DNA from 2 places in the Gluconobacter sp. P5H9_a genome. Region 2 is predicted to be linked to the other one. Evidence: riboswitches for the same ligand, from Rfam matches in the RefSeq annotation. Region 2 holds a riboswitch; the other holds the start of a gene.
What was found. Region 2 has a riboswitch for cobalamin ahead of KP708_RS02570 (TonB-dependent siderophore receptor). Riboswitches for the same ligand answer to the same signal wherever they lie in the genome.
Positions count from the first base shown of each region.

Region 1: it holds a riboswitch for cobalamin, as region 2 does, so the genes downstream of both, KP708_RS12275 (TonB-dependent receptor) here and KP708_RS02570 (TonB-dependent siderophore receptor) in region 2, are expected to answer to the same signal.

Region 1 covers NZ_JACRVW010000014.1:43,682-59,127, reverse strand. Annotated here, with positions in the region: gene KP708_RS12295 (DEAD/DEAH box helicase) at 1-1,654, opposite strand, end outside; gene KP708_RS12290 (class I SAM-dependent methyltransferase) at 1,779-2,429, opposite strand; gene dapF (diaminopimelate epimerase) at 2,515-3,288, shown strand; gene KP708_RS12280 (MiaB/RimO family radical SAM methylthiotransferase) at 3,285-4,490, shown strand; gene KP708_RS12275 (TonB-dependent receptor) at 4,487-6,610, opposite strand; cobalamin riboswitch at 6,830-7,037, opposite strand; gene ftsY (signal recognition particle-docking protein FtsY) at 7,151-8,116, shown strand; gene KP708_RS12265 (hypothetical protein) at 8,131-8,592, opposite strand; gene KP708_RS12260 (protein kinase domain-containing protein) at 8,589-10,559, opposite strand; gene KP708_RS12255 (adenylosuccinate synthase) at 10,651-11,940, opposite strand; gene KP708_RS12250 (ATP phosphoribosyltransferase regulatory subunit) at 11,994-13,133, opposite strand; gene KP708_RS12245 (phosphoserine transaminase) at 13,130-14,287, opposite strand; tRNA gene KP708_RS12240 (tRNA-Leu) at 14,343-14,426, opposite strand; gene argC (N-acetyl-gamma-glutamyl-phosphate reductase) at 14,502-15,407, opposite strand.
Region 2 covers NZ_JACRVW010000002.1:110,783-126,228, forward strand. Annotated here, with positions in the region: gene KP708_RS02525 (cobyric acid synthase) at 13-1,458, shown strand; gene cbiB (adenosylcobinamide-phosphate synthase CbiB) at 1,463-2,455, opposite strand; gene cobD (threonine-phosphate decarboxylase CobD) at 2,492-3,529, shown strand; gene KP708_RS02540 (histidine phosphatase family protein) at 3,526-4,107, shown strand; gene KP708_RS02545 (sorbosone dehydrogenase family protein) at 4,439-5,554, opposite strand; gene glgP (alpha-glucan family phosphorylase) at 5,831-8,338, shown strand; gene KP708_RS02555 (CHAD domain-containing protein) at 8,389-9,885, shown strand; gene KP708_RS02560 (TonB-dependent siderophore receptor) at 10,197-12,314, opposite strand; gene KP708_RS02565 (fumarylacetoacetate hydrolase family protein) at 12,758-13,606, opposite strand; cobalamin riboswitch at 13,760-13,962, shown strand; gene KP708_RS02570 (TonB-dependent siderophore receptor) at 14,054-15,446, shown strand, end outside.

The DNA of each region.
Region 1 (15,446 bases), on a different contig from region 2:
TGCCTTCGCCCGGGTTACGACCACGGGAACCATAGCTGCTGCCACCGGCAGGCTCAGCAGACGGCTCGATCGTCACTTCGTCAGGCTCAGCGCCGGCAACACAGGACTTGAAGCGCTCGACGCTCTCATCCGTGATCTGGAAGTAGGTCTGATCCTGCTCGATGCGGATGCTACCGATGTCACGCTTCTGAACGTTACCAAGGCGGCAGATCAGCGGGATCAGCCACTTCGGATCAGCGCGCTCTGTACGACCGACGCTCATCTTGAACCATTCGCCCGACACGATGCGCTCTTCACGCGGTGCGCGTTCCGGACGATCGCCACGGCTCTGCGGAGCCTCAACGGACATCGCACGGATCTGCTCAACGTTCGGCAGGCGGGCACGGTACATCTGCACCAGCGCTGCTGCGAGCTTCTTTGCGTCGTAGGTTTCAGCCAGCTTCAGAACCAGCTCATCCGTCGTGTCTTCAGAAGCGTTGGCAAGGATCGGATCGTCCAGCAGACGCTTCGTGTCCTGGGCGGCAATTGCATCCGCCGTCGGAACGGCTTCCCACTCGGCATTTACACGTGCCATGGCCAGCAGACGCTCAGCGCGACGACGCTGGTTCATCGGCACCATCAGCACACTGGTGCCCTTACGGCCCGCACGACCGGTACGGCCAGAACGGTGCAGCAGGGTTTCAGAAGCCGTCGGGATGCTGGCATGGATCACGAGGTTCAGCGCCGGAACGTCAATGCCACGTGCTGCAACGTCAGTCGCGACACAGACGCGGGCCTGACCGGAGCGCAGGCTCTCGATCGCACGGCTACGCTCGTTCTGACCCATCTCGCCGGAAATCGCGACAGAAGCGAACCCACGCTCCAGAAGAGCAGCCTGCACCTGACCGACCATCATACGGGTGTTGCAGAACACCATGGCCGTCGGGCTTTCGTAGAAACGCAGAACGTTCACGAGGGAACGCTCGATTTCCTGCGGAGCCGTTACGACGCAGCGATAAGTGATATCGGAATGCTGCTTCGCACCCGTTACCGTATCAATGCGCTTGGCATCTTTCTGGAAACGCTTGGCCAGAGACGCAATTTCGCGGGCAATCGTGGCGGAGAACAGAAGCGTGCGGCGCTCGGCCGGAGACGCATCCAGAAGCTGTTCCAGCTCGTCACGGAAACCCATGTCCAGCATTTCGTCGGCTTCGTCGAGAATGACGCAGCGCAGACCGGACAGATCAAGGGAACCACGGGACTGATGATCACAAAGGCGGCCTGGCGTTCCCACAACGATGTGGGCGCCACGGCTGAGGTCGCGGGCTTCACGGCGGGCATCCGTGCCACCAATGCAGCTCGCGATACGAGCGCCGGTCTCGGCATAGAGCCACTCAAGTTCGGACTGGACCTGAAGGGCCAGTTCACGCGTCGGGGCAATAACCAGAGCCAGCGGCTGTGGCGACGGCGGGAGGCGATCAGCCTCACCAAGCAGCGTCGGCGCAATAGCCAGACCAAAAGCTACGGTCTTGCCTGAACCCGTCTGGGCGGAAACCAGAAGATCACGATCCTCCAGCCCTGGCTGCAGAACTGCTTCCTGAACGGGAGTGGGCTGTTCGTAGCCACGCGCCGTCAGGGCGCGCAGAAGGGCAGGATGAGTATCGGGGAAAGGCATATTTAATGAACACTCGGCAAACGTCACGCCGACGGCAAAAAGCGGCGGCTGGGATGCCGCTGCATAAAGACTTCCGAGCATAAATGCCAGAAGTAACGCATCCGAACCTGCGAATCAGGCAAAATCAGCCTCTGGGCTTCCGCCCGACAACCGCCCGAACCGTGTCACGCCATGCCGTCAGATCTTCCGGAGGAACGACTTCACCTGTGTCGAGTTCCCCGAAACCAGCCTTCGAAAGAAGAACACTAACAAGGCGTGCTCGGTCTTCTGGCTCCAGAGCCTGCCACATTGCAACAGCTTTCTGCTGATGAAACTGATCTGAGAATGTGACAATCAGAGGAGCCCCTTCCTTCAGAACACGAAGGGCTTCCGTCAGGACTTTCAGCGGCTGCGTCAGGTATGCCACCCCGTCACACAGCGTTATGGCGTCGATTGTGTCGTCTTCGAACGGCAGGATGGGGTCTGCGTTCAGATCCTGTACGATCCGTGTCGTCAGCACAGGATTGGTGTCCAGCGCAGCCTTGGACGCTCCCAGTCCAATGGCATCCTGAAACCGTGCCTCTTCTGGATAATGGCTGAGTGACCCCGCCATCAGATCCAGAACCGTGCCCCCAACGGGAAGAGAGGTCTGGTAAAGTGCCGCAACCGCCGTGCGCGCGCCCATGTCCATCAGCGAATCCGGAAGACGCTGCGCATAGAAGATCGTATCCGGTTCATTATTGACGCGCGTAAACGCCGCTGCGTGAAAACCTTCAACCTGTTCCGTGCCGCTCATATCCATCTCCTCCTGACTGACCTGTCGAAATGAGGGTATGTTCCTCGTGCGTCAACCCGCAGGATGCTCTATGGGAGGCACCATCATGACCCTTTCTTTCACCAAGATGCACGGCCTGGGCAATGATTTCATCGTCATTGATGGCCGCGAAACCGACCCCGCCCTTGACGAAGCCACCATCCGGCACCTGTGCGACAGGCGCTTCGGCATAGGCTGCGATCAGCTGGTGCTGCTCTCTGCCCCAACTGCGGAAGGAGCAGATGTTCTGGTCCGTTTCTTCAATGCTGATGGGTCGGAATCCGGCGCCTGCGGGAATGCATCGCGGTGTGTGGCCAGCCTCGTTGGTAACAATCCCGTTCTCCAGACCCGGGCCGGACTTCTCCTCACGTCACAGGATGGCGATCGCATCACGGTGAATATGGGCGCTCCCCGAACTGGCTGGCAGGACGTGCCGCTGTCCAAGGATTGCGACACACTTCACCTGCCCCTGCATGATGCAGCCGCCTGTTCCATGGGAAATCCTCATGCAACCGTTTTCGGCGACGTATCGCGCGCAGAAGACCTTGGCCCCTCTCTCGAGAAGTCTCCGCTTTTCCCGCAGCGCGCCAATATCGGATTTGCAGATCTCATCACGCCCGGCCACATGCGCCTGCGCGTCTGGGAACGCGGTGCGGGTTTGACGCTGGCTTGCGGCTCAGGAGCCTGCGCTGCCGTGGTGAACGCCGTACGCCGGGGCCTGGCAGACCGGACCTGCCTCGTGACCATGGACGGTGGAGACCTGCAAATCACCTGGCAGGAAAACGGAGACGTCCTGATGACCGGGCCGGCCACAACCGTTTTCCATGGCAAGCTTCCGTGACTGCCCCTTCTATCCTGACATTCGGCTGCCGTCTCAACGCACATGAGAGCGACGGCATGGCGCATCACGCCCGTGGGCAGGATGACACCATCATCGTCAATACATGCGCCGTCACGACCACAGCAGAGCGACAGGCGAGGCAGGCCATCCGCCGTGCCCACCGCGAGCGCCCGGATGCAAAAATAGTCGTGACAGGCTGCGCGTCGGAAATTGACGCCAAACGCTGGATGGAGCTGCCCGGCGTGGTACGGGTTGTGCCCAACGCTGACAAGCTCAAGCCCACCACATGGGGAGACAGCAAGCCCGGCCTTCCACCGTCACGGCATGCCCGTGCTCTGCTTCAGGTCCAGCAGGGATGCGATCATCGGTGCACATTCTGCATTATCCCCTATGGCCGGGGAGACTCCCGCTCTACCCCAACAACAGAAGCTATTTCGAGAGCCCGCGCCCTGACTGAGGCCGGACATCGTGAAATCGTTCTCACGGGTGTTGATATTGCTTCGTGGCAAGGCACAGATGGCGAAGGTCTGGGCCGGATGTGCCGGACGCTCCTGCAGGACGTTCCCGCCATCGAACGCCTGCGCCTGTCGTCCATCGACCCTGTCATTCTTGATCCGGAAACGGGAGATAGGGATCTCTGGTGGCTTCTGGAAAACGAGCCCCGCCTGATGCCACATCTGCATCTATCTCTTCAGGCTGGTTCTGATCTCATTCTCAAGCGCATGAAACGCCGACACACCACCACGCAGGTCGCGTCCATGCTCCAGCATGCTCGCGCTCTCCGCCCGGATATTGGTGTTGGTGCAGATCTCATCGCGGGCTTTCCGACAGAAACAGACACGCTTTTCAACGAAACCCTCTCCTTCATCGAAGAGCAGGCTATCCCGTTTTTGCATGTCTTTCCCTACAGCGAACGCCCCGGCACACCCGCCGCCCGAATGCCCGCTGTGCCCAACGGAGAACGTCAGGCCAGAGCAGGCCAGCTCAGGGCTGTCGGTGAGGCGAACCGCGATACGTTTCTTGAAAGGTTCATTGGCCAGGCGGTGGACGTCCTGATCGAAACACCGGACCGCGGTCATTCTCCCGAATTTGCGCCTGTGCGCTTTGCAGACGATGCTTCCTCCCCAACCAGAGGAAGCATCGTCCCGCTTTCGATCTACGGTGTGTCAGAAGGGCATCTTCTAGGACGCAGCCCTCCCTAAAAACCTGCGGTCAGGGCGAAGCGGGCAGAAACCGGCTCCAGCGGATGACCTGTTGCACCGCTCTGCACAGCAGAGGTCGGTGTAAGACGATAGTCATACGCATATTGTGCCGCATAGGCATGCGTATTGAAGACGTTAAAGACGTTTGCTTCGAGTTTCAGATTTTTGGTGAAGCGATAGCCAATATTCAGATTGAGTTCCTGATATCCCTTGGAACGCAGGCTGTTATCCTCCACCAGCGGATATCCCCCAAGCCAGCGTACCTGCAAACCGCCATACCAGGGGCCTCGATCTGCAAGGATGCCGAATGACCAGACGAAATTTGGGGCATTCGTCACGTACCGACCATCAATTCCATAGCTGGCCAGATCTGACGCCTGATAACGTGCTTTCGCAAAGGACAGATCCGTATTCAGTTCAAGCCAGGTAACCGGATTATACTGTGCGGAAAACTCAATTCCCTCCCGACGACTGGCAGGGCCAGGAGAGGTGACACCAGCGTCGCCGTCGTAACTCAGCTCCGACGCAAAATCGATGATGAAGGCAGCCGCCTGCACATTCAGATGACGGAGAGGCGTAGTCCGTACACCGATTTCACCGCTGACAGCCGACGTCATAAGAGGAACTTTAACCGACCCTTTGGCAAATTCGTCTGACGCATAAGAACCAGACACTGAGCGGAAATCGTTGGAGTGGAAGCCTCTTCCGCCACTCAGATAGAGTTCGGTTTTCTTCCAGGGGCCAAATACCAGACTTCCCTTGGGCTGAAACAGCCACTGATGCTTTCTGGTCAGGCTACCGTCGACAAGATTTTCGTCTGTACCACCCTGATAGTCTTCACGTAAACCAACAACCATTCGAAGCCAGGGTAACCAGTGCGTCGTGTTCTGGACAAAAAGACCGACAGCTCCAAGATCGATGTTATCCCCGTTACACAGGTCAGGCACCGTGCTCTCCAGACTGGATGGGCACTCCGGCAGCGTGACACGCTGGTGGGTATGGCGACGATCCACATACAGAAAGTCGTAACGTCCCTGAACGCCAACCTGAGTGTCAGTCCGGATACGGCCCACATGGTCCTGTCGGAAATAGACACTGCTTCCGCCAAGCGTAGTTCGTGTCTCGTCCTGCTGCTGCTGATCTCCGTTTACTGGGTCATCCAGGTAATGCGTGAAGTTGTTCCAGAGCGTCAGCCGGTCATGAATGGCAAAAGCACTCGTAACCCATTTCCAGTCATCGCCAGCAAGATGATAGTGCGCTGACAAACTGTAGCGCTCCGAAAAGCCGCCATCGGTCGGGTCCAGAGAGCCATAGCGGCTGATAAGCCCTTCCTTGTAGGCCGCCACCGGTTGATCGTTTGTGGCCCTCCACTGACCACGATAAAACATCCCCGTCAGGTCAAAGCCTTTGGTGGCGGTTCCGTGGGTGTAATGCGTCAATGCACGGATGCTCCGGGCATTGTCCGGATATTTCCAAGGGCCGTCTGAATGAGAAATATTGAAGGCATTAACCCAACGATCGCCATTAGCAAATCGTGCCGTACCGCCAATGTAAGCCCGATAATCCCCTAGCGTTCCGGCACTCAGGCTAATTTGACGGGCGATGTGATCTGCCAGCTTCATGTGATCGGAACCGGCCACACCAAAATCCCCGATATCTGCGTGAAATGGCCCTTTGGTATAATCAATGCCTGAGAGTGTTTCGGGTATCAGGAAATTCAGATCCGTGTAGCCCTGACCATGCGCGTTACTGACGCCATTGACCGGCATGTCATCAACAAATGTTGCCAAGTCCGTGCCATGATCCAGATTAAAGCCCCGCAGCAGGAATTGATTGGCCTTTCCCTCCCCGGAATGAGACGTCACCACCAGTCCGGGAACAGCCTCCAGAATTTGCCCCACGCGATACGCAGGCCGCTGCTGGATTTCACGTGCGGTCAAAGATCCTTCACTCGCCGTGTCCGCTCGTCCCAGAAGATTACGGCGGGAGGCCATGACACTGATCCGCTCCACCGGATGGTTTTGCGCCGCAGAAGTGGTTTTCTTTTCCAGATGTCCGGATGCTTCGACTTTATCCGTATCAGACGCCCCTTCCGCAGCAACTGCCAGTGTAGGCCCCATGAGCAAGCTGCTCATCACAACGGACACAGAAATAGTCGATCGTCGCCAATTGCAACGACGCTTTTGAAAAGGAACAGCACTTCGCCTGAAGCGCTCTTCCGGTAACAGTACAGTCATATGAGCCCTGCTCGGTATGACAGGAACAGGGCAGACACGTTCGCAATCCGGCTGTCACAGAGGACTCCGGAACCCCACAAACAGCCGCCCCGGGCACCCCGCCGGTGGTTGAAATTGCATGGCAGGTCTCCTGGCTCACGGGTCTTCGCAGCCACCCTGTCTTCCCAGAGGCATAGGCACTCCAGTGACATCAGTTGGGTGACGGCTCGCCATTTACAGTTGCGGGGGCAGCGCCGGCCTTACACCGGACTTCCCTCTTAGCTTCACGCCACAAAACCGAGGGTGAAGAACCATACCGAAACACAAAAACTGAAACGCTTCCGTACTGTCAATGTCTGAAACACTCCTCCAAAGGCACGTTTGCCCTCAGGAAATCGACGCTACAGACTTGACGTTAGGCCTGACCTGTCCGAACTCCCGTGCATGGCTGGATTTTTCTCACGACTCAAACAGGGTCTTTCACGCTCGAGCTCACGGCTCGGAGCTGTGTTCACGCATCGCAAGCTGGACGATGCTGCTCTCGAAGAACTCGAAGACGAACTGATCGCGGCAGACCTGGGTCCTGTCGTGGCAGAGCGCGTTATCGAGAGCTTTCGCAGCTCCCGCTTTGGCAAGGACGTCACCAGTGACGAAATCCGCGATGCCCTCGCCGAAGAAATTGCGCGGGTTCTGGAGCCGGTTGCGATCCCGTTTGAGCCTGATCCGAAGAAGAAGCCCCATGTCGTCCTCGTGGTCGGCGTCAACGGTGTTGGCAAAACCACGACCATCGGCAAAATGGCCCGCCATTACAGCGAGGAAGGCAAATCCGTCATGCTCGTGGCGGGAGATACCTTCCGTGCTGCGGCGGTCGAACAGCTTCAGGTGTGGGGGCAACGCTCAGATGTGCCCGTTATCGCGGGAAAACACGGAGCTGATGCTGCTGGCCTCGCCTATGACGGTATCAAACGCGCGACCGAAGAGGGCAAAGACCTCCTCTTCATCGATACCGCCGGCCGCCTGCATAATAAGGGCGCGCTCATGGAAGAGCTGGCCAAGATCATCCGCGTCATGCAGAAATTCGACCCAACCGCCCCGCATTCCGTATTGCTGGTGCTGGATGCAACGACCGGTCAGAACGCCATTGAGCAGGTACGGGTGTTCCGTGAGCTGGTGAACGTCACAGGCCTGATCGTGACCAAACTGGACGGTTCTGCCCGCGGTGGAATTGTGGTCGCACTTGCAGAACAGTTCAAACTGCCCGTGCACATGGTCGGTGTCGGCGAACAGGCCGAGGACCTGCGCCCGTTCTCAGCTCAGGATTATGCGCGCGGTCTTGTGGGTGGCGCTACGGGAGATCTTGCCTCCCGGCTTGTCGAGAGCCCCTCAGAAGAAGAAACTCCGGAAAATTGAAGAAACAGGCCTCTTCAGGCCTGCCTCTCACTGTCTGAAGTCAGCCATTCCTCTCGCAGGGCGTCGATCTTCTTTTCGATGCTCCTGCGCTCCCTGCGAACGTAATCCGCATACCAAAGCCTGGCACCAATGGCAGACGCTTCCGCGACAAGCCACGCCACACCAACGGCCATCCAGTCCATGACAAGAAGCATTGGCTGCATAATTTGCTGGGTACAGGCATCCCAATCCCCATGCGACAACCATGCTTCCCTCAGGGGATGAACCATGACAGCCCCCAAATAAAACAGAACGATCATGATCCGCTGCCGATCAGCATCCGGATCGATTAATCGAAGCACGATCAGAGGCAGCAGCAGGACACCACCCACAAGCAGACTGCCCGGCACATAGGCCAGAAGCAGGCCAAGGAGGAGGCCGTGCCACCATTTGAAACTGGCCTCTGGCACGCGCAAACGCCCTGACTGGCGCGTCATTCACAAAACTCCAGCCAGATGCTGGCCATGGCGACAGCAATCCCGATCAAGAGTGAAAAGAACTCTCCAGCATTACGGGCCTGTTTTTCATGGACAGCTTTGCGGGCGGGCTCCTCCTCGAGAATTTTCTCAAGATGGGCAATCTCTGCTTCAGCCTGTCGAGCCAGTTTGCGATCATGCTTCAAACCCGCAGGGTCCGTGACGTTATCAAGAAATTTCGTAAGATTTCCTGCTTCCGCCAGCTGAAATAACCGGGCACGACGCTTTATTCTGGTCGTTCTGCTCCGCCACTGCTTGAGCTCGATTTCAAGCAGCGAAAGCGCCCGCTTTGCCACAGCACTGAGGGGTGTCTTGTCGAAACGTCGCTGGGCCGCAGCCATCAACGTCAGATCTGAAAGCCAGGACGGAAGACCCGCTTTCTGGGACTGCGCAAGTGGGATGATCCCCTGGCGCGCGCAATGACTTTCCATAAAAGTCCGCATCTGATCGTCCAGAAAGCCTGAACGCCCCAGGTCGTCGGCAGAAAGCTCCTGTTCCGAAACGTGCCTATTCAGCCATTGCAACAGACCCGCTGACAACGAGATCCGTTCTTTCAAACAACGAGACGACAGGCAGGGCTGATAGACATTCACGTCGTAAGGCACACGACGGATCTGCTCCATCCCCTTTGCACCTGTTCGGCGGGAATCAGTCGCGAGATCATTGATCTGCTTTGCCTGCAATGCGGGCAGCGAAGGAACATCAAACACTTCCGGACTCGTCATCAGGAAGCCGGCTATCCCACGGATATTGCGTTGCTCTTCAGGCGGGAACCGTCTGGCTTCGGCACACGCCAACATATGAGGAATGGCGGATGGCCAGAACCAGTGGCCAGCCCAGAACATTGGAGCTGCAGGGTCCAGAATGGCAATAGCCCGCGTCACGACCATCGTCGTCGGGTCTACGGCTTTGTTTCCGCTGGATGGCAAAAACGCAATCCCAGCCTGTTCGATCAAGCTCGACATAACTGACAGTTCCAGTTCGCGGTGTAACCACTGACTGACGATCTTTCGTTGAAGCAGAGACAGGAATTCATTGGGGTATTTCCCGGCATACCATGCCAGTGCCCGTGGCGTTCTGACCTCCGCCCCCCCAATGACCAGAGGCGAGCGCGCGGGAATATCAGACCGGATCGAAAACAGCTTGCTCGGCGCAATGGTTATAAGGTCATTGGGAGAAGGTCGGTTCTCGGGCCTGTCAGACAGCATGGCCTCCAGAAGGGAGACCAGGCCCGCGGGAACGTTATGTCCCTGCATGTAGGCCTCGGCAGAGCCCACTTCAAAACGTCGCTGTAGAATTTCTTTATCTGACAGGTCCCTCAGGGGCAGTTCCCCGATGCAAAGGGAGAGAACCAGTACACCCAATGAGAAGATGTCGCAGGCAATCGTCCCTGCCCCACGGGCCGTTGGATGACAAACTGCCGAAGACAACGGTTCAAACAGGACAGGCTGCGCTTCTGCATTGCAGGCAACCCCAAGCGGGCCAACCACCACCTGATGAAGCCCCTGTCCAACAAACAGATTATCCGGACGAATTCCACGACAGGTCAGCCCCATAGATGAGAGCTTCTCAAGAGCATCGGCAATAGGGCGTATAACCCCATCAATGATCTGGCTTTCAGACCAGACGCCAAGATTGTCTTTCAAGGACGGTCCGGGAGGGTGCGGACATAGCACCCAAAGCGAACCTTCATGATATTCATGGGCATGCAGCCCAATGACACTCTCATGTCGGAAAAACATAAGATCAGAAAAATGGGGGGACGGCATGGACGGTGCCAGAGCCAGCCAGGTTGAACCTGTGGCCGTAACGTCCTGAGCCACCCAGGCAGGACAGCCGCTGAGATCAGGTTGTTTCTGGCGCGTGTTCACCAGATAACGGTCTGCGATCAGCAGTTCGGGGCTGTCAGCTCCCTGAGTGTAATCCATGTCCGTTCCATCAAATTCCTGTCTGACATTATGTGCCAAACAGGAATTGAGGCTTCGTTAACGGACCGGCTGATTCCCGTTCAGGAAAAACTCAGTCTTCGAACGGGTCACGCATCAGGATCGTGTCATCACGCTCCGGGCTGGTGGACAGCAGCGTAACCGGAGCTTCAATCAGCTCTTCAATGCGACGAACATACTTGATGGCCTGTGCCGGCAGCTCACCCCACGAACGGGCGCCCGCTGTGGTTTCCTGCCAGCCCGGCATCGTCTCATAAATCGGCTTTACGCGAGCCTGTGCACCCGGAGCGGATGGGAAGGTATCGATCTTCTTGCCGTCCAACTCATAGCCAACGCAGATCGAAATTTCTTCCAGACCGTCCAGCACGTCCAGCTTCGTCAGAGCAATACCCGTGACGCCACCAACGCGGGCTGCACGGCGCAGCATGACAGCATCGAACCAGCCACAACGACGCGGACGGCCAGTGACCGTACCGAACTCATGACCACGCTCACCGATCGTCCGGCCAACATCATCGAACAGTTCGCTCGGGAACGGACCTTCGCCGACGCGGGTTGTGTAGGCCTTGGCAATACCGAGCACGAAGCCGATGGAAGCCGGGCTGACACCACTGCCAGATGCAGCAACGGCAGCAACCGTGTTGGAGCTTGTCACGAACGGATAGGTGCCGTGATCGACGTCCAGCATGACCGCCTGCGCGCCTTCAAACAGGATACGACGGCCAGCACGGCGCGCTTCGTCCAGACGGTCCCAGACCGGGCATGCGAAAGACATCAGACGCGGTGTGAATTCCGTCAGGAAGTCCTTGAGTTCTTCCTTCGTGAAGGTCGCAGCACCCAGACCCGCCAGCAGCGTGTTGTGATGCAGAAGCACTTCGTCCAGCTTCCAGTCCAGCGTCTCGGGCTCGGCCAGATCACAGACGCGAATGGCGCGACGGGCAACCTTGTCTTCGTAAGCCGGGCCGATACCGCGGCCAGTCGTGCCGATCTTGCGATCCCCACGAGCAGCTTCACGCGCACGATCCAGCGCACCATGTACCGGCAGGATCAGCGGGGCATTCTCAGCAATCCAAAGCGTTTCCGGCGTGACCTTCAGGCCCTGCGCCGTCACGCGGTCAATCTCGGACATCAGCGCCTTCGGATCGATGACGACGCCATTGCCGATCACGCCAATCTGGCCACGCACGAGACCCGATGGCAGCAGCGACAGCTTGTAGACCTGATCGCCGACAACCAGCGTATGACCGGCGTTGTGACCACCCTGGAAACGGACAACGATATCAGCGCGGCTGGCAAGCCAGTCCACGATCTTGCCTTTACCCTCGTCCCCCCACTGGGTTCCGATCACGGTGACGTTGGACATGAGCTGGCTTCCTCGACTTGGTATGCAGAGCAGAAATTAGAAAAAACTGGGGGTCAGAGCGCGTGCGCTGCGCCATTCCGCCAGACATGGGTGCAACGCAGATGGCGCGCTTCGGCATCAGGCTCTGCATCTACTTCAAGTGCAGAAACCGTCGCAAAACCTTGAGCATGGAGGGCTGCCATGGCCTCATCCTCCAGCCGAACGGGCACATAGCACCGCGGACGGGACGGCGGCACAGGAGCCGCACGCAACAGCGCCTGCGGACGCAACGTCAAACCACAGGCTGGCTCCTGACCCGCAATATACCGTCCACCACGACCCAGCTCTTCACGCGAGGTGGTGGAAAAGACCGTGATGCATAGTCCGGTATGATACTGCCATCCCCGGAAATCCACGGGATCTACCGTCAAACGCAAGGACGGTGCGCGCTCGCGAATAGCGGCAACGGAGGCAACCAGACGCTCGAAATGCGGACGGACGGACGCCGGAAAATCAAGAGAAGCGAGCAGATCAAGCGCGCGACTGGCAGGACCTGCGGCCTGAAGCATGACCGCCAGAGTGTCCGCTATTGAGCCGCCAAGTTCAGCAACAGAGGCTGCATCCTTGCGGTTCAGCGCCTGAATCAGATCTTCCCGGTCCGCTTCAGGAATAGCAGTCTCGATCAGGCCCAGAGCCAGAGCTGGCATCGAGAGGTCGAAGGACACACCCTTGATGCCCAGTTCCTCAAGTGCTCTGGCGCCCAGCGCCACCACTTCAGCATCAGCCTGTGCAGAATCCGGGCCAATCAGTTCGATACCAGCCTGGGAAACCTGACGGTCAGCTTCACGTCCTGGCGTGCCGATGACGATACAGCTTCCGGAATAGGAGAGACGCAGCGGGCGCGGTGCATCCTGAAGGCGGACACTGGCGATACGGGCAATCTGCGTCGTCATGTCTGGCCGAAGAGCCATCATACGATGAGAGCTTGGGTCCATCAGACGGAACGTCTGAGTGGAGAGCGCACCGCCTGAACCGTTCAGAAGGGAGGTTTCAAACTCCAGCATAGGCGGACGTACACGCTCATAGCCATGCCGGGAAAAGGCTTCCATGACGCAGGCAATGCCTCGCGCCTCAGCTTCGGCTTCACCCGGCAGAAGGTCGGAGAAGCCAGACGGCAGAAGGGCAGCGCTCGGGGTCTCGGAATACAGGCTCATGCAGCAAACTCCTCGCGCGTGCACTCATACGCCCAGTCCAGCCACGGAAGGAGAGCCTGAATATCCGCTGCATCAACGGTGGCTCCTCCCCAGATCCGCAAACCAGCAGGGGCGTCTCGATAAGACGCGAGGTCATAGCCTGCACCTTCCTGTGCGACCAGCCCGGTCAGGTGCTTGACGGCCTTGGCCCGAGCTTCAGGCGACAGTGCCTCGAACCAGGGTGCTACGATTTTGAGGCAAATTGACGTGCAGGACCGCGTTGCAGGATCGGACGCAAGAAAGGACACCCAATCCGTCTTTTCCACCCATTCCGCTACGACGGCCAGACTGGCTTGCGAGCGCGCCTTGAGAGCAGGGAGACCACCCGCAGACTCTGCCCACCGCAAACCATCCAGCGCATCTTCGACGCACAGCATGGAGGGCGTGTTGATGGTATCCCCTTCGAACACAGCCTCCAGCAGACCTTTCTTTCCCGTCAGACGGAAAATTTTGGGCAGCGGACGTGGGGCAGCCTCTGTCAGACGAGCGGCAGCACGGGGGCTGATGGCCACCATGCCGTGAGCAGCTTCACCGCCGAGGGCCTTCTGCCAGGACCACGTGACAACATCCAGACGATCCCACGGAAGGTCCATGGCGAAAGCAGCGGATGTTGCATCACAGATGATCAAACCGTCATGCTCGACGGGAATAGCCTCTGCATTCGGAATGCGAACGCCTGACGTTGTACCGTTCCAGGTCAGGACGACATCGCGGGACCAGTCCACAGCCGCCAGATCCGGAAGCTCTCCATAAGGAGCGTCCAGCACGCGGAGATCTTCGATTTTCAGAACGTCCCGCAGATCCTGCGCCCATGTTCCGGAAAAACTTTCAAAAGACAGCACATCCATGCCGCGCTCACCGGCGATGGCCCAGAGAATCATCTCAACCGCACCGGTGTCCGAAGCCGGAACAACAGCCAGACGCCAGTCTGCGGGAATGCCTAGGATATTTTTTGAGCGGGTGATGACTTCCTTCAGGCGCGCACGGCCTTCAGGGGCACGATGTGACCGTCCCAGCAGGGCCTGATCCAGAGCCGAGAGGGACCAGCCAGGGCGTTTTGCGCACGGACCAGAGGAAAAGAACGGGCGGGAAGGTCTGACAGTCGGCTTGGACATGCTCGTTCCGGGCTAAACGGTCCTCGGGTGCAGCCAGACTGGTGCGCCCGGTTTGTGGTGCGAGAGGGGGGATTCGAACCCCCATGCCTTTCGGCGGTCGATTTTGAGCCGACTGCGTCTACCGTTCCGCCACTCTCGCGCGAACGGCCCAGACCCTAGTGCATTCCTGAGCAAAGGACCAGACCGTGAAAAAAAAATCCCAAACCGTGGAAAATCAGAGACCCAGCATCAAAAACAGATTCTGGATCGCAGCGCCAGAGGCTCCTTTGCCCAGATTGTCGAGACGCGCGGTCAGAACTACTTTTTCTCCCTGCGCATTGCCGTGCACACGGAGCTCCATGTTGTCCGTATTGGCCAGCGCATCTGCCAGGAGTTTGGGTTCAGACGGCAGAACCCGCACATGGTCACACCCGCGATAAGCTTTTTCAAGCGTTGCCTCCAGATCACGCGGCGTCGGATGGCCGGGCAGATCCGCAAGGTGAAGCGGGATGGACACAATCATGCCCTGCGGGAAGTGCCCGACGGACGGCACGAACACAGGCTGGCGCGTCAGGCCGGAATAGTGCTGGATTTCTGGAAGATGTTTGTGTTCCAGCGTCAGCCCGTAAAGAAAGAATGCCGGGCCGCCATCCCGTTCATGCGCCTTGATCGCGGAGCGCCCTGCCCCACTGTAACCCGAAACAGCATTGATGGAGATGGAGTGGTCTGCCGGGACAAGTCCAGCGCGAACCAGCGGCCGCAAAAGTGCAATTGCACCCGTCGGATAACAGCCAGGATTCGCAACATGGGTCGCACCACGGATCAGGGCGCCCTGATCTTCATCCAGTTCCGGCAGACCATAAACCCAGCCATCGGCAATCCGGTGTGCCGTACTGGCATCCAGAATACGGACGTTCAGACCCTCTGCCAGAGCAACAGTTTCACGCGCGGCGTCATCTGGCAGACAGAGAATGGCAATATCTGCCTGTGCCAGCAGGGCGCGCCGTGCCTCAGCGTCTTTGCGCAGAGCCGGATCAATCGATAGCAGTTCCAAGCCGTAATTTTCGGGCAGGGCCTCGATACGCTGGCGTATGCCCAGCCCCGTGGTTCCTGCTTCTCCGTCGATAAAGATCCTGGCCATGTATTTAAAATCCGGTCTGCAAAAAATGTCCGGCCTGTC
Region 2 (15,446 bases):
CCTAGGGCTCTTATGTTTCAGGGAACGGGCTCCAGCGTTGGGAAATCTGTGCTTGTTGCAGGGATTGCCCGAGCCCTGATACGACGTGGCCTTACAGTGCGCCCGTTCAAGCCTCAGAACATGTCAAACAACGCCGCCGTGACCAGAGACGGAGGCGAAATTGGGCGTGCCCAGGCGCTTCAGGCCCGGGCCTGTGGGGTTCTTCCCACCGTGGACATGAATCCTGTGCTGTTGAAGCCTCAGAGCGAGACAGGATCCCAGCTGGTGGTTCGGGGGAAAGTGCGAGGAACCGTGCGGGCTCGTGCTTATCAGGACGTCAAGACAACTCTTATGCCAGACGTGTTGTCCGCGTTTCGCACTTTGGCGGCAGAAGCTGATATCGTTTTGATTGAAGGGGCCGGATCGGCTTCAGAGGTCAATCTGCGGACAAACGACATTGCTAATATGGGTTTTGCCGAAGCTGCCGATGTGGACGTCGTGCTCATTGGTGATATCGACCGGGGGGGCGTGATTGCCAGCCTTGTGGGAACAAAAATGGTGCTGTCAGGGCAGGATGCAGGGCGGATCAAAGGGTTTATCGTAAACAAAATGCGTGGAGACGCCTCGCTTTTTACCGATGGCATGACCACTATTTCACGCCAGACGGGGTGGGAAAAGCTTGGTCTCGTCACACACTGTACGCATGTTGGTGACCTTCCCGCTGAAGACGCATCTGATCTTGTGAACGAAACGCCAGTAGGCGACGGCTTACGGGTTGTCGTGCCGCAGCTACCCACGATCGCCAATTTCGATGATTTAGACCCCTTGCGATCTGATCCGGGCGTCACTCTGGAGATCGTGGCACCTGGTCGGCCCCTTCCAGTTTGTGACCTTGTGATCATACCAGGCTCCAAGGCGACTATTTCTGATCTGGCATTTTTCAAGAAACAGGGATGGGACATAGACCTGAAGGCGCATATCCGGCGTGGCGGTCGTGTTCTTGGTATTTGCGGTGGGTATCAAATGCTTGGAAAATCCATTGAGGACAAGGATGGGATCGAAGGCCCCCCGGGTCTCGTCGAGGGCTTGTGCTTGCTGGACGTGCAGACGGTTCTGACAAATGATAAGTGTTTGACAGAAGTGAGTGGATTACTGGTGCCGGAAGGGACCCCGCTCACTGGCTATGAAATTCATGTCGGGCGAACTGCTGGTCCTGATACTCAGAGGCCATTTGCAACGGTAGACGGTGAGCCTGAAGGTGCCGTTTCGCCAGACGGACGCGTTTGGGGAACCTATCTGCATGGGGTTCTGTCTGGTGGAGATGCGCGGAAAGCTCTTCTTTCACGTGTAGGGGGCGCCGGGCATTCTGACCTTCAGGATCATGGTGAGCGGGTTGAGGCCGCGCTGGATGCCTGGGCGGACCATCTTGAAGCCTGCATTGATCTGGATGCGCTTCTTACATTGGCTCGACCTGTCTAATCCTTCACAACCAGAACAGAAGGGTGAGCAGGACCAGCACTGCTCCCTGAATGAAGCAGGCCCGACGGTAGAGGGTGAGAGCTCGCCAGAGGTCGTCAGCGGTTGGCGTGGCACGGCCTTCGCCCATCCATGAATCTTCGACTAGAAGGCCGTTATAAACTCTGGGGCCAGCAAGCTTGAGGCCCAACGCACCTGCCATGGCAGCTTCCGGCCAACCGGCGTTTGGGGAGCGATGGTGGCCTGCATCTCGCCGGACTGCTCGAAATGCCTCAGTCGGGTTAGTATCGCGCATCGTGAGTGCTGCCAAAACAAGCCATAGAGCGGATAGACGGGAGGCGGGAAGGTTCACCAGATCGTCCAACTTCGCAGAAGCCCACCCAAAGGCTTTGTGTCGAAGCGTGAGGTGACCGATCATGCTGTCTGCTGTGTTAATTGATTTGTAAGCGGTTGCGCCTGGCAGACCACAGAGGGCAGTCCAGAAAAGTGGCGCAACAACGCCATCGGAAAAATTCTCAGCCAGACTTTCAATAGCCGCGCGTACTACGCCCGCTTCATCAAGTTGCTCAGGATCACGGCCAACAATTATGGAAACCGCTTTCCTGCCACCTGCCAGTCCCGCTGTCTGCAGGCCAGTGTGGACCGCTCGGACATGTTCCCACAGGGAACGTTGGGCAATCAGAGTGCTGGCCATAATTCCTTCCATCCCCCAGGCAAGTAGAGGGGAAAACAGAAGGTGCATGCACTGAAGGGCCATGCAGACAACTAGGAGCGGAAAGCCAACGAGGATCGTCAGGCAGACCATTCCCCATAACCGTTGCCGGAAAGCGCTATCCTGCGAGCGGTTGAGCGAACGATCCAGTCGCGCAATAAGGGCACCAATCCACATGACTGGATGGCCAATCTTGCGAAAAAGCCAATTCGGATAACCGAAAGCGGCTTCAATCGCACAGGCCAGACAGGCAACGGACAGTGTGTGGGACAGGAGGGAGAAAGTCATGGGCCTGTGTGTTTCATCCGGATGGCTTGATCTAGCATGATGCGATCGGTGCTGGAAAACATGCCGGTGCATGGGGGGCAGGTGCGGCAGGTGATGTCGCGTTTCCCGCAGGCCCCGAGGCCTTTCATAGACCTTTCCACGGGCATTAGTCCTTACGAGTACCCCCTTTCTCCCGTAGAGATGTCCATGCTCACCCGGCTACCGGAAACAGCAGATGAGGCGGCGCTCCTAAAAGCAGCAGCGGCAGCTTACGGTGTGCCGAATGAAGACATGATTGTAGCGGGGCCGGGCACACAGTTGCTTATCGCTTTGTTGCCCTTGGTGCTGAAGGCAGAAAACGTCTTCATTTTCGGACCCACCTATTCTGGCCACGAACAGGCATGGAGAAACGCAGGGGTCAATGTGTCGATCGTGACGGATCTTCAGTCCTTAAGAGCTGCCGCAGGGCAGGCAGGGGCTGTGTGCGTAGTCTGTAATCCGAATAATCCAGACGGTCGATGTCTGCCTGTCGAGACGCTTCTGGAACTCTCAAAGCGCTGTGCAGTCTCCGGCGGGTGGTTAATCGTAGATGAGGCGTATGCGGATTTCGAGCATGAAAGTGCTGCCGCATCTTTCCCGCAAACCGGCCTTCTGGTTTTGCGCTCTTTTGGGAAAACCTACGGATTGCCGGGCGTACGGCTTGGTTTCCTTATTGCGTCTGACGGAACGGCGGATCAACTTCGGAAGCTGATAGGGGATTGGGCGGTCAGCACCCTGGCACTCTCCGCAGGACGTCAAGCCCTGTCGGATCAGGACTGGCTGGGTAGAACGAAAGCGCGGTTGGAGCAGGACGCGCAACGTCTTGCAAAAATCTTAAAACGGGCGGGTCTGATCATTAAAGGAAACACGCTTCTGTTCTGTCTGGTCAGTTCAGATGAGGCGGCTTCTCTATGGGCATTCCTCTGTGGATGCGGCATCGTGACCCGCGCGTTCCCGGAGCGCCCAACGGAACTGCGATTTGGTCTGCCGCGGGATAGTGCTGGTTGGGATCGTCTAGAGCGCGCGCTTCAGGAATGGTCAAAGCTCGTAAAATGAAGCTGTTCTGTTTTGCTCTCCCCCCATACCCGTCTGTGAAGCGGAGCGTTTTCCCCGAAAGCGGTGAACAACGTAACACAGAGTGCCTGGAAGGGAGTTTTTGGCCAAAGTCCCTGCCCATCCTGACAGGGTGCAACTCTGATGCAGCATGGCTTGAGGCTCATTCCGAGTGTCCTGTTACCGTGGATGAGCGACTTAGGGGCCATGACTATGGTGATTGGTGCGGACAGAGCCTTAAAACCCTATCGCCAGTAAGTCTGTCACAATGGATGATGGACCCCGATTTTTCACCGCCGGCTGGTGAGAGCCGGACCAAAATGTATGCCCGTCTTGCCGGGTGGCTATCAGACATCAGGGAGGCGCAAAATCCCGTAATTTTGGGGGTGGACGCTGAGGTCGTGCGAGCCCTGACTTTGCTGACAATGGGCCTGAATGCAGAAGCGGTGGGGAAGCTGGATATTCTTCCGCAGAGTTGGAGCGTCCTGTCTTTTTACAGGACGTGGCGGGTCCAGGCCGTTTCCGTTCCGAACAATAGAATAACGTTTGAAGTTATTTTCGGCTCAGAAAACGATCGTTAATCCAAGCGGCTGCGCCGACGGCAACAAGAATGGGCCCGAGAATAAAAAGTACAGCCACAAGGGCCACCAGAATAATAATACCAAAAGACATTTTATTTTTCTCCTTATTCAGAACGGGAACTGTTACGTTCTGAATCACGTTTGCCATAGTTCCTGCGCATATTCGCCAAGTTTATGCTTCACGATAACCTCTGAAAAGGGGAATGATATGCGTTATTTTCTCATGATTCTACTGGGGGCTGTCGTCACCCGTTTCTGGCTGCGGATAGCCTCTGTTCAAACTGTCCGACGGGTCGCTGCACCCGTGCCGGCTCTTCCAACTCTATGATACTTATTTTTGTACGGCAGAGGCATAAGTCAGCCTGTAGAGCGAGCCGGAAAAATCGTCACTAACGAGAATGCTGCCGTCAGGCATTGGTTGAACATCTGCCGGGCGGCCAAAAGTCCGTCCGTTCCGCCGAAAACCCCAGATTAAGGGCTCTGGTTGCTGTGGATGGTCTGTACTATCAAATTTTACTGTAACGACCTGATACCCTGATGGAACGCTCCGGTTCCACGACCCATGTTCTGCAATCAGCAATGCACCATTTAAGGAACGTGACGCGGCAGGGCCTTCGTAAAATCGCAAACCTAATGCTGCGACATGGGCCCCTAGCTTCAGGGCCGGCGGAGTAAACTCACCGCAGGAGTGGTCTGTTCCGTAATGGGGATCGGGGACATCTCCCTGATGGCAATACGGATAGCCGAAAGACTGTTGGGGCCGTGTAAGGGTGTTTAATTCGTCAGAAGGGACGTCATCGCCCATCATATCGCGGCCGTTATCCGTAAACCACAGGTCCTTTCCTGTTTTTCGCCATGCTAGACCAACTGAGTTGCGAATGCCGTAAGCCACGTCCTGCCTGTCGGTGCCGTCGGGCTTCAGGCTGATGATTTTTCCAAAATCACGCCCAACATCGCAGACGTTGCAGGGCGCCCCGATGGTCACGTAAAGCCTTCCATCTGGCCCGAAGGCGATAAACTTCCAAAAATGGTCACCGTCACTGAAGGGCAAATGATCTGTGATGACTTCCGGTTTGGGGGGATCATCCAGATGATCTTCGATATCTCTTAAAACCAGAAGTCTTTCTGGTTCAGCGATATAGAGATCTCCGTCGTGAAATGCGACGCCTGAAGGCGTCTCGAGGGCACTGGCGACAGTTCGGACCTGAACCGGTTTTCCGGGATTCCCAACACTGGAGACGGCATAGACCTTTCCGGGCCCCATCGAGCCAAGGAAAATAGTTCCCCTGTCTCCAAGGGCAATTTCCCGCGCACCACGGACATCAGCGGATACGATCTCTAGATGGAAGCCCCGAGCGACAGACAAATTTTTCGTGGAGGGAGCACCCCATGCTGACGGGACAACGCATGAACCTATTATTGAGACGAGCAGAAGCTTCCGGAGCATGACGCACCTCATTAATGGGGCAGTTCTTGAAGAACAGCGCCGTTCATAGCAAACGGATGAGGGGAACAGAGGTTTTTAGCTAAAGCCCACCTTCTTTCGTGCGCTTATCAGAAAATGTGATGTCACGAAGCATGTCTGGCAGCGGGTTCACCTTATCCTTCCCTGGTTCTCATGCGTTAGCGCCCCAGTTGCTTAATGTACGCAATCTGTCCTGTTCACTGAAATGGCCATACCTCCAGAGAGCTGGTCACGGACAGTCATGGGAGTTCCGGTTCTATGGTCGACACGTCTCCTCGTATGCCGCGTGCAGCAGAAGCAGCTCTGCGAATGCTGGCGCTTGATCTGCATTGGACATGGAATCACGAGGCGGATCTGCTTTGGCAGATGATCAATCCGGACCTCTGGGACAGAACTCATAATCCATGGATCACTCTGACCCGCACACCCAAGGCTCAGCTACGCGATGCTCTGCAGAATGCGGACGTTCGGCGTCTTCTAAAAGCCAGTATAGAGCGCCGCAAATATGAGTTCGAACGTCCAACATGGTTTGCGGAAAACCATGGTCAAACGGAGCTGTCTGAGGTCGCCTATTTCAGCATGGAATATATGCTTAGCGAGGCACTCCCGATCTATTCTGGTGGTCTCGGAAATGTGGCCGCTGATCAGCTTAAGGCGGCGAGTGATCTGGGTGTTCCTGTTGTCGCTGTCGGGCTCCTTTATGCGCAGGGCTACTTTCGCCAGGTTATTACTCCAGCAGGCGAGCAGCGCGCGCTCTATCCGTTTAATGATCCTGACCAGCTTCCAATACAGCCAGTCCTGACCCCGGACGGGGACTGGTTCCGACTTTCTGTCCAGACAGCGACTGGTGAAATCTGGCTTCGGGCCTGGAAAGCCGTTGTAGGCCGGGCAACCCTTTATCTTCTGGATACGAACGATCCGTCCAATCCTCCGGCTGTTCGCTGCATCACAACTCAGCTTTATGGTGGAGATGCGGAGCTTCGCTTACGGCAGGAGATGGTGCTGGGCATTGGGGGCTGGAGGTTGCTGCATGCTTTAGGGCACCGGCCAGATATTTGCCACCTGAACGAGGGACATGCAGCATTCGCAGCGCTGGAGAGGGCCCGCTGCCTTTCGGAAGAAGAGAAAATCCCGTTCGCGCAGGCTCGGGCTATTGTCCGCGCTGGAACAATCTTCACAACCCACACTGCTGTGCCCGCCGGGTTTGATCTTTTCCCGCCCAAACTCATTGAGAGCCATCTCACGTTCTATGCCGAAGAGCGTCTCGGGATGCCCATTCAGGATTTTCTTGCGCTAGGGCGGCTTGATCCAGAGAATGGCGATGAATTCTTCAATATGGCTTATCTGGCCGTTCGAAGTAGCGGTGCTGTCAATGGCGTGAGCCAGTTGCATGGCGCTGTCAGCAGGTCCCTGTTCACGCCCTTATTCCCGCGGTGGCCACAAAGCGAAGTCCCAGTCTCTCATGTGACAAACGGCGTTCACACTCCGACCTGGGATTCAGTAGCGGCTGATGAACTTTGGACCAAGGTCGGGGGGAGAAGTCGGTGGGAAGGCAATCTGGAAGGTCTGGGCGATGCTGTGCGGCGCCTTGACGACACAACTCTTTGGAAGAGCCGGTGTGAGTCCCGCGCAGGATTTGTTCAGGCTCTGGGAGAGGAGCTCTCTGCCCGGCAATGTATCGTTGGTGAAGACGGGCTATGGTGTCTGCCCGCGCCAACCCTGAACCCTGACGCCCTGACAATCGGGTTTGCGCGGAGGTTTGCTACTTACAAGCGCCCGGATCTTCTACTGTACGACGAGGAGCGGCTCGTCCGTCTGTTGCGACATGCTGATCGCCCGGTTCAGATCATTCTTTCAGGTAAAGCTCATCCGCGTGATCAGGAGGGGCAAGCCATGATCACGCGCTGGGTGCGCTTCTGCCAACGTCAGGATATCTTAGGGAAAGTCATATTCCTCGCCGATTACGACATGGCTCTGGCGCAAAAAATGGTTCAGGGAGTGGATCTGTGGCTGAACACACCGCGGCGCCCTTGGGAAGCCAGCGGAACCAGCGGCATGAAAGTTTTGGTGAATGGTGGCCTGAACCTGTCGGAACTCGATGGATGGTGGGCTGAGGCCTATGCGCCAGAAGTTGGCTGGGCGCTCGGGGATGGTCTGGAACATGCGGGAGATCCGGCTTATGACCATTCTGACGCGCAGGAACTCTACAGACTGTTGGAAGAGCATGTTCTTCCTGAGTTCTATGAACGCGATCCCAGCGGAATACCGCGCGCATGGGTGGCGAAAATGCGCGAAAGCATGGCGCGCCTGACGCCTCAGTTTTCCGCAAACCGAACGGTTCGCGACTATACGGAGCAGTTCTATCTAACAGGCGCACAGCGCTACAGACGTCGCTTGGCCGAACACGGGGAGGATGCTGGAACAGTTCGGGACCAGCAGAAAGCCCTCTCTGCCGGTTGGAGTAGTCTCAGGATCGGTGAGGTTGTCATTCCCGAGAGTGGGGGAGAACAGAAAGCTCATGCATTCATTCATCCCGGTATGCTCGACCCTGCTTTGTTCAGTGTTCAGTTCTACGCCAATCCGCAGAATGGTCATCCACGCATCAAGTCCCTGACACAGGCAGAACATCTTCAGGATGGTTGGATTGCCTATACTCTTGAGACAGAGCTCCCTGCGCCTGCGGCAGAGTGTACGCTACGGATCATTCCAGCAGCAGACATTCTCAGCGTTCCACTGGAAGCTCCTTTTATCCTCTGGCAACGTTAGGGCATGAGGGCTTACGCTTCATGAGTGGTCATGCTGGAGGGGAAAGAACAATGATCCGAAGCCTTTTGCCGCAACGTTTGACATTTCGCTTTCTGCCAGAAGCATGGCCTCTCATTCGACATCACCCGATTATTGCTCCATCGTTGAAAAGTGTCAGGCCTCGCCATCGGGTCTGGACGTTCCATGACACGGCATCGGGTCTGCTGTCTCGCCATGATTGGGCGCTGTGCACAGGGCGGGAAGGCCGTTTTTCGGTTCAGGGGCTGGAGCCTGTAGCATGGTCTGGCTTACCGAATATGAAGTCTTCAGAACGATGGGTCTGGTCCAGGAAGGGATTACGTCCCGAGACAACGCTGCTTGAAGCCACTCCGGCTGCGAACCTGGATCTTTCAGGTGCATTGCTCCCAATATACCGATCGGATTTCTGGCAGTTACAGGGGGAGCAGGCGTCTGATGATCACACCATCAGGATTACTCTATCTCGCGGATCGGTGCAGGCTGGAGAATTGGCGGAAGCTGTTTGTACGCTGGATCTGAGGCTGGTCAGAGGGGATGTGCGCAGTCTCTACGGCATGGCGCAGACCCTGAATGATCTGCCCATTTGGCTGACGGGGGAGACCGTTCCTATGAGGGGCGTCCGGCTGGCAACAGGCCTCTATCCCGATGGTGCGATGGTTAAAGCTCCTGTCTTTACAGGTGATGTAACTGTTGGGGAGGGCTGGAGCCAGTCTGTCCGAGGGCTTCTGGCGGCTTTTCTGACTCTTCAGCCATCAGCCGAGCAGGGAAGCGTCGCGGGCGTTCACCAGATGCGAGTGGCTCTTCGGCGGCTACGGACAATCCTGAAAGCCTTTCGCCCTCTGTTTTCAAAAGGCGCGTTTGAGAATGAAGCGAGGGTGTTGCAGAAAATTGGACGATCTCTCGGGAATGTCAGAGATTGGGATGTTTTCCTGACCGAGATTGTACCTAACCACCTGACCGAAAAGGCTCGGGCCGAGTTTAGCCAATTTGCAGAAGAAAGACGATCAAACGCTTTAGGGCAGATGCGGCAGAATTTGACTGATCCTCGCATAACTTCTGCACTGCTTTCTTTGGCGCAGAGTACGGAAGATCCCGCAACTGTCTTTGGGCCAAAACTTACCGGAGCACTTTTGGAAGATCATGCGCCTGTTTTGCTGGATAGAATGGCGCGCAAGGTCCAGCATCGGGGGCGTCATATCGGGAAACTATCAGACCGGCAGCTTCATAACGTCCGCAAGGCATTGAAAGGGCTGCGATACAGTATCGAGACTGTTCTTCCCCTTTATAAGGGCCGCCACCTCGAAACCTACATGAGCCATTGCAAGGATTTGCAGGAACTGTTCGGTCGTTTCAATGATGCCGCAACAGCAGAGGCCCTGGTGAACCAGGCGATCAGTGAAAGGCCGGATCTATCCGAGGCAGGGGACGCGATCATCCAGGCTGCACATCAGGATCGGAAGAAGATCCTTAAGAAACTCCCCAAACGATGGAAGAATTTTTCGAAAGATGCCCCGTTCTGGTGCGAGTGAGGTTATTTCCTTGTGTGTAGCGGAAACCCTTGGTCATGCTCTGGCTTATGATTCTCAGAGGCGGCCGACGAATATGGCTGATTGCTGCCGGGAGTAAAGATCATGGAGAGACGCTGGGTTTTTTTGACAATCATTGTCGTGGTTGCCGGACTTATCATGATATTATTGTGGTCTAGACAGACCGATCCTGGAACGACCGGACCGGATACACATACCGAAAAAACGGCCCCACAAGCTCTGAACGCGGTAGATCCTTACCTATGGAGCCCCGCCCATTTGCAGAGAGCTTATGAAGCCGCCTGAAATATCCCTCAGAAATTCGACCTGAGTGTGAACATGAAGTTCCGCGGCTCTCCATAATAGTTGTAGTAGTAGAGATTGCCCAAGCGCTGATAATAGCGCTTGTTGGCAATATTATTGAGCGTCGCGGAGAGGGAAAGATACTTGTTCCACTGGTATCCCGCCTGAATGGATCCGATGATATATCCACCCTGCGTTACGGTGCGGTTTGTCCCGAAGGTACTGGTCTGCGCATTGAGGCCGCCGCCAATACTCCAGACGTTTTTCTGCGCACCGCGATAGGGTTCGAAACGGTAATGTGTCCAGAGTTTCCATAGATGTTTGGGTGAGTTGCCAGCATAGGTCAGGCCAGACTGTGTCGCGCTACCGTTATTGACGATCCTGTTATCGTTGTAGGTATAGCTGGCATTAATGTCCCAGCCCTCCAGGGGGCGACCGATCAATTCTGCTTCCGCGCCCTGACTGCGCGTCTTACCTGTGGCGACATAGCAGTCATCTATGCCACCAGGGCCACAGATGGCGCCGATTGTGCCGTTATATATAGCCTCATTTTTCTGGATGATCTTGTAGCCAGACAGTGTCATGCCGAGGTGCCCGTGGAAGAACTCTCCCTTGATGCCACCTTCAAGCTGATTGCCACGAACAGGCGCAAGACGTCCCGTTGTGTCAAAGACTGACTGGGGCGAGAAGGTGGAGACGTAACTGGCATACATTGAGATGTTGGGTCGCAAGTGCCAGACCGCGCCAATATAGGGCGTCAAAATGCCTTGCTGGTCGATATCTGTGTTGGTTCTGCCCACATAGGGCGAGATTCGACGTGTCTTGCTGACGTACCCGCTAACGCGTCCACCGATCAGGAGAGCAAAGCTTGAGATCGGTTTGATCTGCGCCTGACCATAAACGCCCCATTGTGTGGACGGCTCCCAATAGCGATTGGTGATTGTAGGGAGGGCAAGGGACGGGATGGCATTGTTGGCACTGATCGGGATTCCAGCCAGGGCCGTATAGGTGCGAGAGTTTGCACTGGCGCCGCCGCCTTCATAGAGGTAACGGTCATAGTTTGCTCCCATCATCAGGACGTGTTTCTGTCCAAAAAGATGAAGAGGCCCAGTGACGTAGGCGTCCAGACCGTCATTGGTCTCATCATAACGTGTGTTGGCCGCGACGAAATTTCCGCTCTTTGCACCGGCATTATAAGCGTTGAGATAAGCGTATTGCAGCGTCGTGGCCGCGATCCGATGACGGTAGTTGAAGCGCCCGCGCCAACCATGAGAAAAAAGATGTTCGAGTTGTGCCTCGACTTCTGTCATGGGCACTTCGGATTTACCCCAGTTCGCGCCTATGAAGGTGCTGGTGGGTAAATCAAGATCTGCACCATTGCTGGCTCTGGGAAGGCCCATGTAGCGGGTGGTATCGTTGCTTTGAGACGTTACAGAGACTGTCAGTGTGTCGTGACGCGTCAGGTGCACATCCGTAACCCCATAGATCGTCCATCGCCGATCATAGGCGTTGCTATAGAACTGATTACGGTCTGTTCCTGCGACGACCAGTCGGGCCGAGACGATTTTCGAATTCACGACGGGGCCGCCAATATCAAAAGTGGCGTGATAGTTGTTCCACGAGCCGGCAGAGAATGAAGCATTCCCCTGGAACTGCTCTGTCGGGCGCTTATGAACGAAATTGACACTCCCGCCTGGTGTGCTGGAACCTTGCAGCATTCCATCCGGTCCCCGAAGGACCTCAATCCGATCGTAGATGGACAAATCGTATTGCTGACTGAACGTCAGACCGCTCATGGAAGGAACGCCGTCATACTGAGCCTGAAGCGAAAAGCCACGGGCTGTATAGCCACCTGTTCCATCACCGTACATGTTAACGTTGACACCAGCGACCTGTTTGAGAGCTGCATCAATCGTATTGAGATTCTGGTCCTTCATCTGTTGACTGCTGAGAACAGAGATGGATTGCGGAATATCCATCGGTTTGAGAAGCATCTTGGTCGTGGAGACCGCGGAAACCGTATAGGTTCCGGTGCCGTCTGTGGACGCATTGCGTCGATGTCCCTGTACAAGAAGCTGTTCAATGCTACCAGGCGTATTATCTTCCTGCGCAACGTGTTTGCGCTGCACATTGTGAGACTGTTTCGAAGCGGAACGTTCCTCTGCGTTACTCGTCGCTAAAGATGATTTCTTGCGTGTATCTGGCGAACCCTCATCAACTGCAGCAGCGAAGGCACCATTGCATGTGCCTGAGAGGAGGAGCGCCGTAAAAAGCATTGGACCAAAATTTGTACGTTGAGGAACGTTCGACGCTGGAAGTCTCATGGAACGGGCTAACTGCCTCCGCTGGAATGAATTTTCACGGGAATTTCAACCGAGTTCCCGTCTTTCTTAAAGTTACAAATGATATTCATTCTCAAAAACTTCAATCTTTAATTCACTCAAATTCGCAGTTGTTACATTCAGCGCAGCTTTCCTGCCACCTTGAGCGGGCAAGTATTTTCTACAAAAAAAGAATTACGAAAGCGGATGTTTTTTCAAGAATCGTGCTGTGTGAAAGTCTTTCTATCCGTTCAGGCGTGAGTTGACCTCACCGTCTGCCTTTGAATGCCAAGCCCTTCGATTTCCACTTCCAAGACATCCCCCGGTTCGAGATAGACTGGGTGAGGCTTGATGCCCACGCCGACGCCCGCAGGTGTACCTGTTGCAATGATATCGCCTGGCATTAGTGTCATGTAGTGGCTGACATGTGAAATGATGCTGCGGACGTCAAAGACCATGTTGGAGGTATGTCCCGTCTGTCGACGTTGTCCGTTGACATCTAACCGCATGGAGAGTGCTTGCGGATCGACAATTTTGTCAGCAGTCACAAGCCATGGTCCCAAGGGTCCGAATGTGTCGCAGCCCTTGCCTTTGTCCCACTGGCTTGTCTGCATCTGAAATGAGCGTTCAGAGACATCATTGGCGACACAATATCCCGCCACATGCTCCAAAGCCTTCTCCGGGGAGACGTAGGCCGCTTTCGTGCCAATAATGACTGCGAGCTCGACTTCCCAGTCCACTTTGGTGGCTTGTTTAGGGATCAGGATACCATCGCTCGGACCCGTCAGGGCAGAGATGGCTTTCATGAATACGATTGGCTCTGAGGGGAGGGGAAGGCCTGCTTCCTCGGCATGATCCCGATAGTTCAGGCCAATGCAGATGTACTTTCCGGCACCTGAGAACGGAATACCGTAGCGTGGTGCTTCTGAAACGACAGGGAGAGTGTTCGGATCAATGGCCCGTAAGGCGTTTAGCTGCTCTGGAGACAGGTGGGCAGCCGTAATATCAGGCAGAATCCCTTTGAGGCTTCGCAGCATGCCAGTGTCATCAATGAGTCCAGGTGTTTCCTGATCCAAGGGACCAAAACGACAGAGCTTCATCCTGCGACACTTTCTGTCCAGAGTGGGGAAGCATGAGATTAGGCATGTTTTGGTTTCTCTTCCAAGGATTGAGGGGCCTCCATTGTTCAAATTGATAACTTCAGTTATTGATATGTTATAACATACGTGTTTGACTATATGGGAGTTTCGGTTATGCCCCTGCTCAATGATGGTTCCCCGGAAGGGGATGAAAAGGGAACGCAGTGAAATGCTGCGGCTGCCCCCGCAACTGTGAGCGGTGAGGCTGATCACGATGGGTTCCGGGAACCCGGCCACTGGGGCGTTAGCCTTGGGAAGGCTCGCGATCTGCCGATGATCCGCAAGCCAGGAGACCTGCCATCGAAAATGGTCATGGACGAAGCGAAAGGGCGGGGTGCACCGGACGCAGCAGGATGGTTCATCCTGCTCATCGTAGTGACGCATTGTTGAGTGAAGTTTGCGTTATCCATGAGGAAAATCAGTTTTGTCGGTGTGTTGCCCGTTGCGGCATTGACCGTTTTTCAGCCTGCGTTCGCCCAGACAGAAGACGTCAGGAAGGCGGCTGCCAAAGCGAAAGAAGAACACATTACGGCGCACGGTCGGGCGCAGCCGCTGAAGGATAGTGCTGTTATCGGGGGCAGGCTCGGGCTGGCGGTTCAACATAATCCTGCGACGATCAATATGATTCAGCGCAGCGTGATGGAGCAGCGCGGTTATGTGCACGCTGAAGACGCCGCAGACAGTGCACCGGGTGTTTCTTCCGGTGGATCTCCAGGAAGTCCGGCGCAGATGATGATGCGTGGCTTCAGCGGAAATCAGGTTTTGATCCTGAGGGACGGAATTTATTACGGCCCGACCACGATGGTGAACCGTCCGCTCAACAGCTTTAATCTTGAGAGCGTTCAGGTTCTCAAGGGGCCGTCGTCTGTTCTGTACGGGCAGGGCGCTGTTGGCGGCACTGTGGATATGCGAACGCGTGACCCTGCGTTTGATGGGCCGCATGCTAATGCTCTGGTATCTTATGGCAGTTTCAATACGTGGAATGCTGGCGTGGGCGGTTCGGTTCCCATTACTGACACGCTGGCCATTCGAAGTGATTTCAGTCGTACCTCGTCTGATGGATACGTTGCTGGCGCAGATCCACACAGCAACGATTTCACGACAACGTTGCTCTGGCACCCTTCGAAGAAATTCACAGCCCGCTTTGGCGTCGACTATCTGACAGATCGCTTGTCGACGTATTATGGAACCCCTTTGGTCCCGCTGGCTCAGGTCCATGATGGTGTGGGCGGCCTGCTGTCGTCTTCCAAGGGATTAGGCGTAAGCCGATCATCGCTCTGGCGGTATTACAATGCCAAGGATGCAAAAGCTGGCTCGGTCAATGTGACCCCGACGCTCTATCTGACGTGGCAGCCAACGGAGAACATGACGTTCCACAATAAGACCTATGTCCTTTACGCCAAGCGTAACTGGAATAACGCTGAGTCCTACAGCTATATCGGTTCAGCCGGGCAGACGGACGCAGCCGGAAACGCCATCGCACCCGGTCGGGTCGGCCGGGATCGGTTCTATGTTTATATGAACCAGCATCAGGTGGGTGACACGCTGGATGGTCAGTTTGATTTTCATGTTTTCGGAATGAAGAACCGTCTGGTCGTCGGTGGAGACGCGTATTATGTGCGGCTCATCCGGAACCGTGGTTTTCCAGACGCGACATATGCAGACAGCGTTTCTCTGAGTAGCCCCGAAAGCACGGCCGGGGGGAGTTTTGCTGGTGAGTATCCATATACAAAATCTCCCACAACCATGGTGGACGCAGGCATCTTCATGGAAGACGTCCTGACCGTGCGGGACGATCTGC